4 regions of the Aminobacter sp. BA135 genome follow, and region 1 is predicted to be linked to each of the others. Evidence: predicted binding sites of a transcription regulator. Region 1 holds the regulator's gene; each other region holds the start of a gene.
What was found. The regulator LexA, encoded in region 1, represses DNA repair genes until DNA is damaged. The targets are predictions, from matches to a motif close to TGTTCNNNNTGTGTTCNG.
Positions count from the first base shown of each region.

Region 2: a site for LexA is predicted at 1,381-1,398, ahead of SLT36_RS08845 (putative DNA modification/repair radical SAM protein). Genes of this name have one in related genera too.
Region 3: a site for LexA is predicted at 964-981, ahead of SLT36_RS23420 (PA0069 family radical SAM protein). Genes of this name have one in related genera too.
Region 4: a site for LexA is predicted at 853-870, ahead of SLT36_RS20975 (ATP-dependent helicase). Genes of this name have one in related genera too.

Region 1 is NZ_CP139572.1:3,093,973-3,096,173, reverse strand. Features, by position in the region: gene SLT36_RS15035 (molybdopterin molybdotransferase MoeA) at 1-601, shown strand, start outside; gene lexA (transcriptional repressor LexA) at 707-1,423, shown strand; gene SLT36_RS15025 (ComEC/Rec2 family competence protein) at 1,548-2,201, opposite strand, start outside.
Region 2 is NZ_CP139572.1:1,804,139-1,806,339, reverse strand. Features, by position in the region: gene SLT36_RS08850 (glutamine synthetase family protein) at 1-1,288, shown strand, start outside; gene SLT36_RS08845 (putative DNA modification/repair radical SAM protein) at 1,400-2,201, shown strand, end outside.
Region 3 is NZ_CP139572.1:4,806,265-4,808,465, reverse strand. Features, by position in the region: gene SLT36_RS23420 (PA0069 family radical SAM protein) at 1-891, opposite strand, end outside; gene SLT36_RS23415 (glycosyltransferase) at 1,039-1,542, shown strand; gene moaB (molybdenum cofactor biosynthesis protein B) at 1,594-2,145, opposite strand; gene SLT36_RS23405 (4-(cytidine 5'-diphospho)-2-C-methyl-D-erythritol kinase) at 2,158-2,201, opposite strand, start outside.
Region 4 is NZ_CP139572.1:4,306,375-4,308,575, forward strand. Features, by position in the region: gene SLT36_RS20960 (hypothetical protein) at 1-53, opposite strand, end outside; gene SLT36_RS20965 (hypothetical protein) at 234-479, opposite strand; gene SLT36_RS20970 (hypothetical protein) at 592-792, opposite strand; gene SLT36_RS20975 (ATP-dependent helicase) at 984-2,201, shown strand, end outside.

The sequences.
Region 1 (2,201 bases):
CGCCTATGGCGTCGCGGCGATCGTTCAGTCGGTTGGCGCGCGCGTGCTCAATCTCGGCATCGCCGCCGACCGCACCGAGGCAATCTCCGCACTGGTCGCCAAGGCGCTCGCCGCCGACGCCGATGTGATCGTCACGCTGGGCGGCGCTTCGGTCGGCGACCACGACCTCGTTCACCGTGTCCTGACCGATCTCGGCATGGATCTCAACTTCTGGAAGATCGCGATGCGCCCGGGCAAGCCGCTGATGTTCGGCCGGCTCGGCGACAGCCGCTGCGTCGGCCTGCCGGGCAATCCGGTCGCCAGCCTGATCTGCTCGCAGATTTTCCTGAAACCTCTGCTGGCGAAGCTTGGCGGCCGCCCTTATTCGCCCGATATGCGCAACGGCATTCTCGACATGGCAATGGCGGCCAACGACCTGCGCCAGGACTTTGTCCGCGCGATTGCGCGCGAGACCGCTGAGGGTCTCGTCGTCACACCCTACCTGATCCAGGACTCTTCGATGCTGCGCACGCTGGCCGACGCCAACTGCGCCATCGTGCGGGTGCCCTTCGCGCCTGCAGTCGAAGCCGGCAGCGCCTGCCAGGTGATGATGTTGCGCTGAGCAGCACCTTCCACCCTTCACGAAATATCAACAGTTGCGGAACACAACTGGAACAGATAGTGTTTGTTCTGGGTTTGTTTTTCTTCTGATTCCTCGGGGGTGGCGATGCTGACGCGCAAACAACACGAGCTTTTGCTATTCATCCACGAGCGGCTGAAGGAAGCGGGTATTCCGCCGTCCTTCGACGAGATGAAGGAAGCACTCGACCTCGCCTCCAAGTCCGGCATCCATCGCCTGATCACGGCGCTCGAAGAACGCGGCTTCATCAGACGCCTGCCCAACCGGGCGCGCGCGCTTGAAGTGCTGCGCCTGCCCGATTCGATCGCGCCTGGCCTCAACGCAGCGAAGAAGTTCTCGCCCAGCGTCATCGAGGGTAGCCTCGGCCGCAAACCCGAGCCGTCACGCAGCATGTCGGCCGGCAATGACGACGATGTTGCTTCGGCGGTTGCCATTCCCGTCATGGGACGCATCGCTGCCGGTGTGCCTATCGACGCCATCCAGCACAAGACGCATTCGATTTCGGTGCCGCCAGACATGATCATGGGCGGCGAGCATTACGCGCTCGAGGTCAAGGGCGACTCGATGATCGAGGCCGGCATCTTCGACGGCGACACTGTGGTCATCCGCAGCTCGACCACGGCCAATCCCGGTGAGATCATCGTCGCCCTCGTCGACGACGAAGAAGCGACGCTCAAGCGTTTCCGCCGCAAGGGTGCCTCGATCGCTCTTGAGGCCGCCAATCCGGCCTATGAAACCCGCATCTTCGGACCCGACAGGGTCAAGGTGCAGGGCAAGCTTGTCGGCCTGATCCGCCGCTATTGATTGCCGGGGCTGCGTTCCGCCACCTCGGCCTGTCCATACTGCTGCAATCTGTATAAGCCGGACCTGCCCTGTTGCTATCGTGCCGTATCTGACGGCTCTGCGACGGCGGGTACAGATCTCGGACTCACCGTGTGGCCGCAGTCGGCGCTTTTGGGTGCGCCTTGGTTGCCCCGGCAGGTGTCTTCGGGGGCATCTCCGTTCGCTTGTAGGGTGGCAGGCCCCTCGCCTCGCGCGAAAATTGGCGCTGCGCATGCCACGGGCGGTACGGTTCCGCCACAGCGTGGCGTATCTCGACCGCCTGATCTATGCCAACCGCCTCGGCTGTGATGAATATCGACGCACTGCCAAGGCGCGCCAGCTCGCGTTTGGTGAGCACGGTCACGCCGGGGCAGACGTCGCTTGCCGTGGCATCGTCGACGACGATGAGATCCGCGTTGTCGCAGGCTCGTGCAGCGGCGCTCGCATTCGCCGCATGAACGATCCGTGCACCCTCCGATTGCTGAACCGTGCACAGCCCGCTGTCACATACGAAGGCGTCCGCGCCGGCGGCGTTTAGCTCTCCAGATACTGGTTTGCCGGGTATCGTACCGGCGACATCTGCCTCGGCTGCTGGCTGTGAGCCGGTCTCGCTGGGCATACGGACAGTCCCGTTCGTTGCATTCGCCGCCGAACGGGCCGGGGTGATGAGTGTTTCCGACGCCAGCGCGCGCTGCCAGTTGTCGACGGTGAACTGGTTCGGCCGGACGCGATTGACGGCCAGTTTGCCATCGCCGACCGG
Region 2 (2,201 bases), 1.3 Mb from region 1:
CGTCGGCCGTGGCAAGATCATCCGCCGCCACGAACTGATGGGACTTTACGAAGGCGGGCGCCACCTGCCCATCTCCATCCTCGGCCTCGACATCACCGGCGAGGACGTCCACGAGACCGGCCTGATCTGGGATTCCGGCGATGGCGACCTCCGCGCCTGGCCGATACCTGGCACGCTGAAGCCTTTGCATGGCACCAGCCCCGCCCGCGGCCAGGTGCTGATGTCGATGTTCCATCTCGACGGCGCGCCAATGACTTCGGACCCTCGGCTGGCGCTGAAGCGACAGGTCGACAGGCTGGCTGAAAAGGGCCTCTATCCTGCCGGCGCCTTCGAGCTCGAGTTCTTCCTACTCGCCAACGAGCGCGACGGCGACGGCAAGGTCCAGCCGGCCCGTGCCGTGCTTGACGGCCGCGCCTCCGGCAAGACCGAGGTCTACTCGGTCGACCACCTGCACGGCATGGAGCCGCTGTTCTCTGACATCTATGCCGCCGCAAAAGTGCAAGGCATCCCGGCCGAGACCGTGATCTCGGAATATGCGCCGGGTCAGTACGAACTCACCTTGCGCTACCGCAAGGACGTCATGCAGGCGGCCGACGACCTGTTGATGCTGAAGCGGCTGGTGCGCGCTCAGGCTCGCCGCCATGGCGTCACTGCCTGCTTTATGGCCAAGCCGATCGAGAAATATGCCGGCTCGGGCATGCATTTCCACGTCTCGCTGCTCGACAGCGACGGCAATAACGTCTTCACCGAAACCGCGGAAGGCAGCTGGGAGCCGAAACTGCTGCACGCGCTCGGCGGCCTCGCCGAGACGATGGCGGAATCGATGCTGGTGTTTGCGCCGCATGCAAACTCGTGGCGTCGCTTCGTCTCCCAGTCCTACGCACCGGTGGCCCCCACCTGGGGCGTCAACAACCGCTCGGTGGCGCTGCGCGTGCCGGCGGGCGACGCCAGGAACCGCCGCATCGAGCACCGTCCCTCCGGCGTCGACGCCAACCCCTATCTCGTCGCCGCGACCATCCTCGCCGGCATCTCGAAAGGGCTGGAGGAGCAGCTCGATCCTGGCCCGGAAACGTCTGGCAACGGCTACGAACAGGCCGAAGGTACTGAAAGCGTGATGCCGCCGGACTGGCGCTCGGCGATCGAGGCGGCGAAAGCGTCGGAGTTTCTCCGCGAGGCACTGGGCCACGACCTGCACCGCACGTTTACGGCGATCAAGGAAAGCGAATATTTCCGCGTCGCCCGCACGGTGAGCGAGCTCGACTACCACCTTTATCTGCACGAGGTGTGATCCCCGGGATGGCGGCTAATACCGCCATCCATTCGCCGACGCGTCGTTCACATTTGCCGCATCATAGCGAACCCTCTGGCCTTGGCAGGCAAAAGAACATATCATGAACAAATGACAGTTCTTTCGACCCGCGAGAAACTCGCGATCCTTTCCGACGCCGCGAAGTATGACGCTTCCTGCGCCTCGTCAGGCGCCGGCGGGCGCGACTCGCTCAAGTCTGGCGGCATCGGCTCGACCGAGGGCATGGGCATCTGCCACTCCTACGCCCCCGACGGCCGCTGCATCTCGCTGCTCAAGATCCTGCTGACCAATTTCTGCATCTACGATTGCAGCTACTGCATCAACCGCTCGTCCTCCAATGTCCGCCGCGCCCGCTTCACGGTCGACGAAGTGGTGCGGCTGACCATGGATTTTTACAAGCGCAACTACATCGAGGGATTGTTCCTCTCGTCAGGCGTCATTCGCTCGCCCGATGAGACCATGACAGAGATGGTGGAGGTGGCGCGGCGGCTGAGGCTCGACGAGAAATTCGCAGGCTACATCCATCTCAAGACCATCCCCGAGGCGTCTGCCGAGCTGATCGAGAAGGCAGGCCTCTATGCCGATCGCCTGTCGATAAATGTCGAACTGCCGACCGATGAGGGCGTGAAGCGGCTGGCGCCGGAAAAACGGCCGGAGACGATCCGCGTCTCGATGGCAAAGCTGCGTTCGAAGATCGAGGAGAAGGCGGAGCCGACGCTGAGGACGAAGACTCGCGAGCGTTTTGCACCGGGCGGGCAGTCGACGCAGATGATCGTCGGCGCCGACGCCACTTCAGATGCCCGCATCCTCAAGACCAGCGCCCGGCTCTATGGCAGCTACCAGTTGCGCCGCGTCTACTATTCGGCCTTCAGCCCGATCCCCGACGCCTCCT
Region 3 (2,201 bases), 1.7 Mb from region 1:
GCTGACTTCCAGCGGCAGGCGCAGGATGACGTAGCCGGCGCTGGTGGCACCTGCGGCTTTGGCCGAATCGAGAATGCGCTCGATCTCCTGGTCGGTGAGGCCTGGGATGATCGGCGCCACCATCACCGAAACCGGAATGCCGGCATCGGAGAGCTGCCTGACCGCTTCCAGCCGCTTGGTCGGCGTCGCTGCCCGCGGTTCCATGGTCCGTGCCAGCATGCGGTCGAGCGTCGTCACCGACAGCGCCACCTTGGCCAGGCCCTTTTCGGCCATGCGGGTGAGGATATCGATGTCGCGTGTGACCATTGCCGACTTGGTGACGATGCCGACAGGATGGCTGCGCGCCTCCAGCACCTCGAGCACCTCGCGCATGATGCGCCAGTGCTTCTCGATCGGCTGATAGGGATCGGTGTTGGTGCCGATGGCGATGGTGCGCGGCTGGTAACCGTCCTTCGACAGTTCGCGGTCGAGCAGCCGCGCCGCATCCGGCTTGGCAAACAGCTTGGATTCGAAATCGAGCCCGGCCGACAGGCCCATATAGCTGTGGGTGGGGCGGGCGAAACAGTAGACACAACCATGCTCGCAACCACGATAGGGATTGATCGAGCGGTCGAAGGAGATGTCGGGCGACTCGTTGCGGGTGATGATGGTGCGCGGCTTCTCGACCTGAACCTCGGTCTTGAACGGCGGCAGCTCCTCGATTGTGCTCCAGCCGTCGTCGAAGACATGGCGGCTGACCGGCTCGTAACGCCCCGACGGGTTGACGCCGGCACCGCGGCCGCGCCGACGCTCATGGTTGATGCGCAGGCCGCTTTCCTCGATCATGGCATTGGCCATTCCGGCTCCGCCACCCTTGAAAGCGGCAATATCGGCCCGTGCGATGGGTTCCATTTCGCTATCTCCCAGAGGGAAAATGACCGTCCGTCGATTCGGTCGGCATGAAACTATTCCTATTTTGGAAATGAGAACAAAGCAAGAACTTTGTTCTCCGGGCCGCAAGGCTGGCGCTTCGGCCGGCTTTCCGATATGCGGCTGGATATGCTGAGCGTTCTGATCGAGACCAGGGACGACGAGGAGGGGCTGGCCCGCACGCTGGCGGCGCTGGTCGGCGGCGCCGTCGAGGGTGTCGTGCGCGAGGTGATCGTCTGTGACCTCGGCTCCACCGACCAGACTCACTATGTCGCCGAACATGCCGGCTGCGCCTATCTCGCCAAGGGCGGCATCCAGGCGGGCATCGCGCAGGCCAGGAGCGACTGGCTGCTGCTGCTCGAGCCGGGCGCGCGGCTGGCCGAAGGCTGGACCGAGGATGCTGTTCGCCACATGAGCCGGCTGACCATGGCGGCGCGCTTCACCCGGTCGCGGGCGAGCAACCGGCCGTTCTGGGAACGGGTGACGTCGCGGCCGCGCGCTCTGGAGCAGGGGCTGGTCATCACCAGGAAGCAGGCAGCTATTCTGGGTCGCAACGGGGCGGACGCCGAAGGCATCGCGCGCGGACTTGCCATGAAGACGCTGGATGCCGAAATCGTCGTTGCGCCGCGCTAGGGCAATTCCAGCAGCGCCATTTCGTCGGAAATTGCGAAAGACGCCCTGGCTTCAGGCTGACTTGGTGCCGCCACGCCTGAGGTGCTCGTCGAGCCGCGGCATGATCTCGACGAAATTGCACGGCATGTGGCGGTAATCGAGCTGCGCCTTGAGAATGCCGTCCCAGGCGTCGCGGCACGCCCCTGGCGACCCCGGCAGCACGAAGACGAAGGTGGCGTTGAGCACGCCGCCGGTGGCACGCGACTGGATCGTCGACGTGCCGATCTTGTCGTAGGAAATGCGGTGGAACACCTCCGAGAAGCCGTCCATGCGCTTTTCGAAGATCGGCTCCAGCGCGTCCGGCGTGACGTCGCGGCCGGTGAAGCCGGTACCGCCGGTGGTGATGATCACGTCGATTTCGGCATCGAGCGACCAGGCGGTGACGCGGTCGCGGATCTTGTCCCTGTCGTCGGTGACGATGTCGCGCGCCTTGAGCACGTGCCCGGCTTCGGTGATGCGGTCGGCTAGCGTCTGGCCTGACTTGTCCTCGGCCAGCGTGCGGGTGTCGGAGACGGTCAGCACCGCGATGCGGACGGGAACGAAGGGGCGGGGCTCGCTGGCCATTATGTTGGGCTCCTAGGTCCGGGTCGTTGTGGCGGCGCTGAACCAGCCGGGGCGCT
Region 4 (2,201 bases), 1.2 Mb from region 1:
CCCCTCTCCCAACAATCTTCAGGATCACGCCGGGACACGAGAAATTCAAGCACTTTTGCTTGGCCATCTTGTCATTGAAAGGGAAACAACCGCAGCGGTTGCCCCGGTTGCCAGCCATCGATGACGCGAAAAGCGCGGGCCGGCCGAATGCCGGCGCGTTGCTCAAGCAATGCCGGTGAGGGCGATGCCGGTGGAGGGCGATGCCGGTGAGAGCGATGGCGGCGAGCTATGTGCTAGCCATCGCGGCGCGGCAACAGGCCGAGATCTCGACTGCGGTAATCGATGCTTCGGCCGGTAATTCTCTCCAGAACGGCGTCCAGACCGGCGACGTGGTGATGCAGCAGCGAATAGGTCTCGTTGAATGGCTTCAGGCTGATGAAGCACTTCTGGATCGCCATACGCAAAGGGATCGCCGCCAGGACAATCGCCTCGATCTCGCTCTCGGTCAGTCTGTCGTTTCTGTCATGCCTGCGCGACATGTTTGCTCCTGCCTGACCGGACTGCCACGCGACCGCGATGCGACCAGGCCGGCGCCCTCACCATCGCCTGGCGCGCGCCCCTGATCGCCGATACGCAGCTCATCCACGACGCTCATCGGTCCGGCGCGCGATGCGACGTCGACATCCCCAGCAGCCGCACAAGTTCCTCATATTTGGCGCCGCAGCGGTCATAGATGTTGAACGTGTTGGTCCGCGTGCAGCCGATGCGCGCGACGATCGCGTCCAGCAGAAGCGCCAGCGTGCGGTCGCCGCCGGCCCGCAGCATGGCGTCGCGGTCGAACTGCTTGCGCATCCCGCATTTGTCGCAGCAGACGATGATCTTGTCGGAGGGAAATTCGGATAACATCGGCATGAGAACAAAATAGGAACAAATACCTCCAGGCGTCAATTCACAAAATGCTAACGTTAGGGCAATGGCCAGCGAGGCCCGCCCCCGCCGGATCGACCGTTGCGAACGAAACGGAAACGATGCTTCATGCCTGAATGAACATCGCCATCCGTGATTCGGCAGCAGAGCCTGGTTATCTCGCCCGCCTGAACCCGGGCCAGCGCGCTGCCGTCTTGCATGGCGACGGCGCGGTGTCGGGCCCCTTGCTGATCATTGCCGGCGCCGGCTCGGGCAAGACCAACACGCTCGCCCACCGGGTTGCCCATCTCATCGTTCGCGGCGCCGACCCCCGGCGCATCCTGTTGATGACATTTTCGCGCCGTGCGGCGGCCGAGATGAGCAGGCGCGTCGAGCGCATCGCCGCCGACGTTTTGCAGGAGCGCGCGGCGAGCCTGATGGAAGGGCTGAGCTGGGCCGGCACCTTCCATTCCGTCGGCGCGAGGTTGCTGCGCGACTATGCGCTCGACATCGGGCTCGAACCCGCCTTCACCATCCACGACCGGGAAGACTCGGCCGACCTGATGAACCTGGTTCGCCACCAGCTCGGCTTTTCCGAGACGGAGAAGCGCTTTCCCACCAAGGCGACCTGCCTTGCGATCTATTCCCGCGTCGTCAATTCCCAGGACAGGCTCGAGGCGGTGCTCGGCCACGCCTTTCCCTGGTGTGTCGGCTGGAGCGACGAGCTGAAGGCGCTGTTTAAGGCCTATGTCGAGGCCAAGCAGGCGCAGAACATCCTCGATTACGACGACCTCCTGCTCTACTGGTCGCAGATGGCGGCCGAGCCTGGCATCGCCGCCCATCTTTCCCAGCGTTTCGACCATATCCTGGTCGACGAATACCAGGACACCAACCGGCTGCAGGCGGCGATCCTGACGGCGATCAAGCCCGACGGCCGCGGCCTGACGGTGGTCGGCGACGACGCCCAGTCGATCTATTCGTTCCGCGCCGCCGAAGTGCGCAACATCCTCGATTTCCCCGGCCTGTTTGCCGAACCCGCCCAGGTGGTGACGCTCGACCAGAATTATCGCTCGACCGACGCCATATTGAACGCCGCCAATGCCGTCATCGGCGAGGCCGAGGAGCGTTTCACCAAGAACCTGTGGACCGAACGCAGGTCGCTGGAAAAGCCCCGCATCGTGACGGTTGCAGACGAAGCCGAACAGGCCGGCTATGTCTGCGACGAGGTCTTGAAGGAGCGCGAGACCGGCACGCTTCTGAAGGAACAGGCGGTGCTGTTTCGGGCAGCGCATCATTCGGGGCCGCTCGAGGTCGAGCTCACCAGGCGCAACATCCCCTTCGTCAAGTTCGGCGGG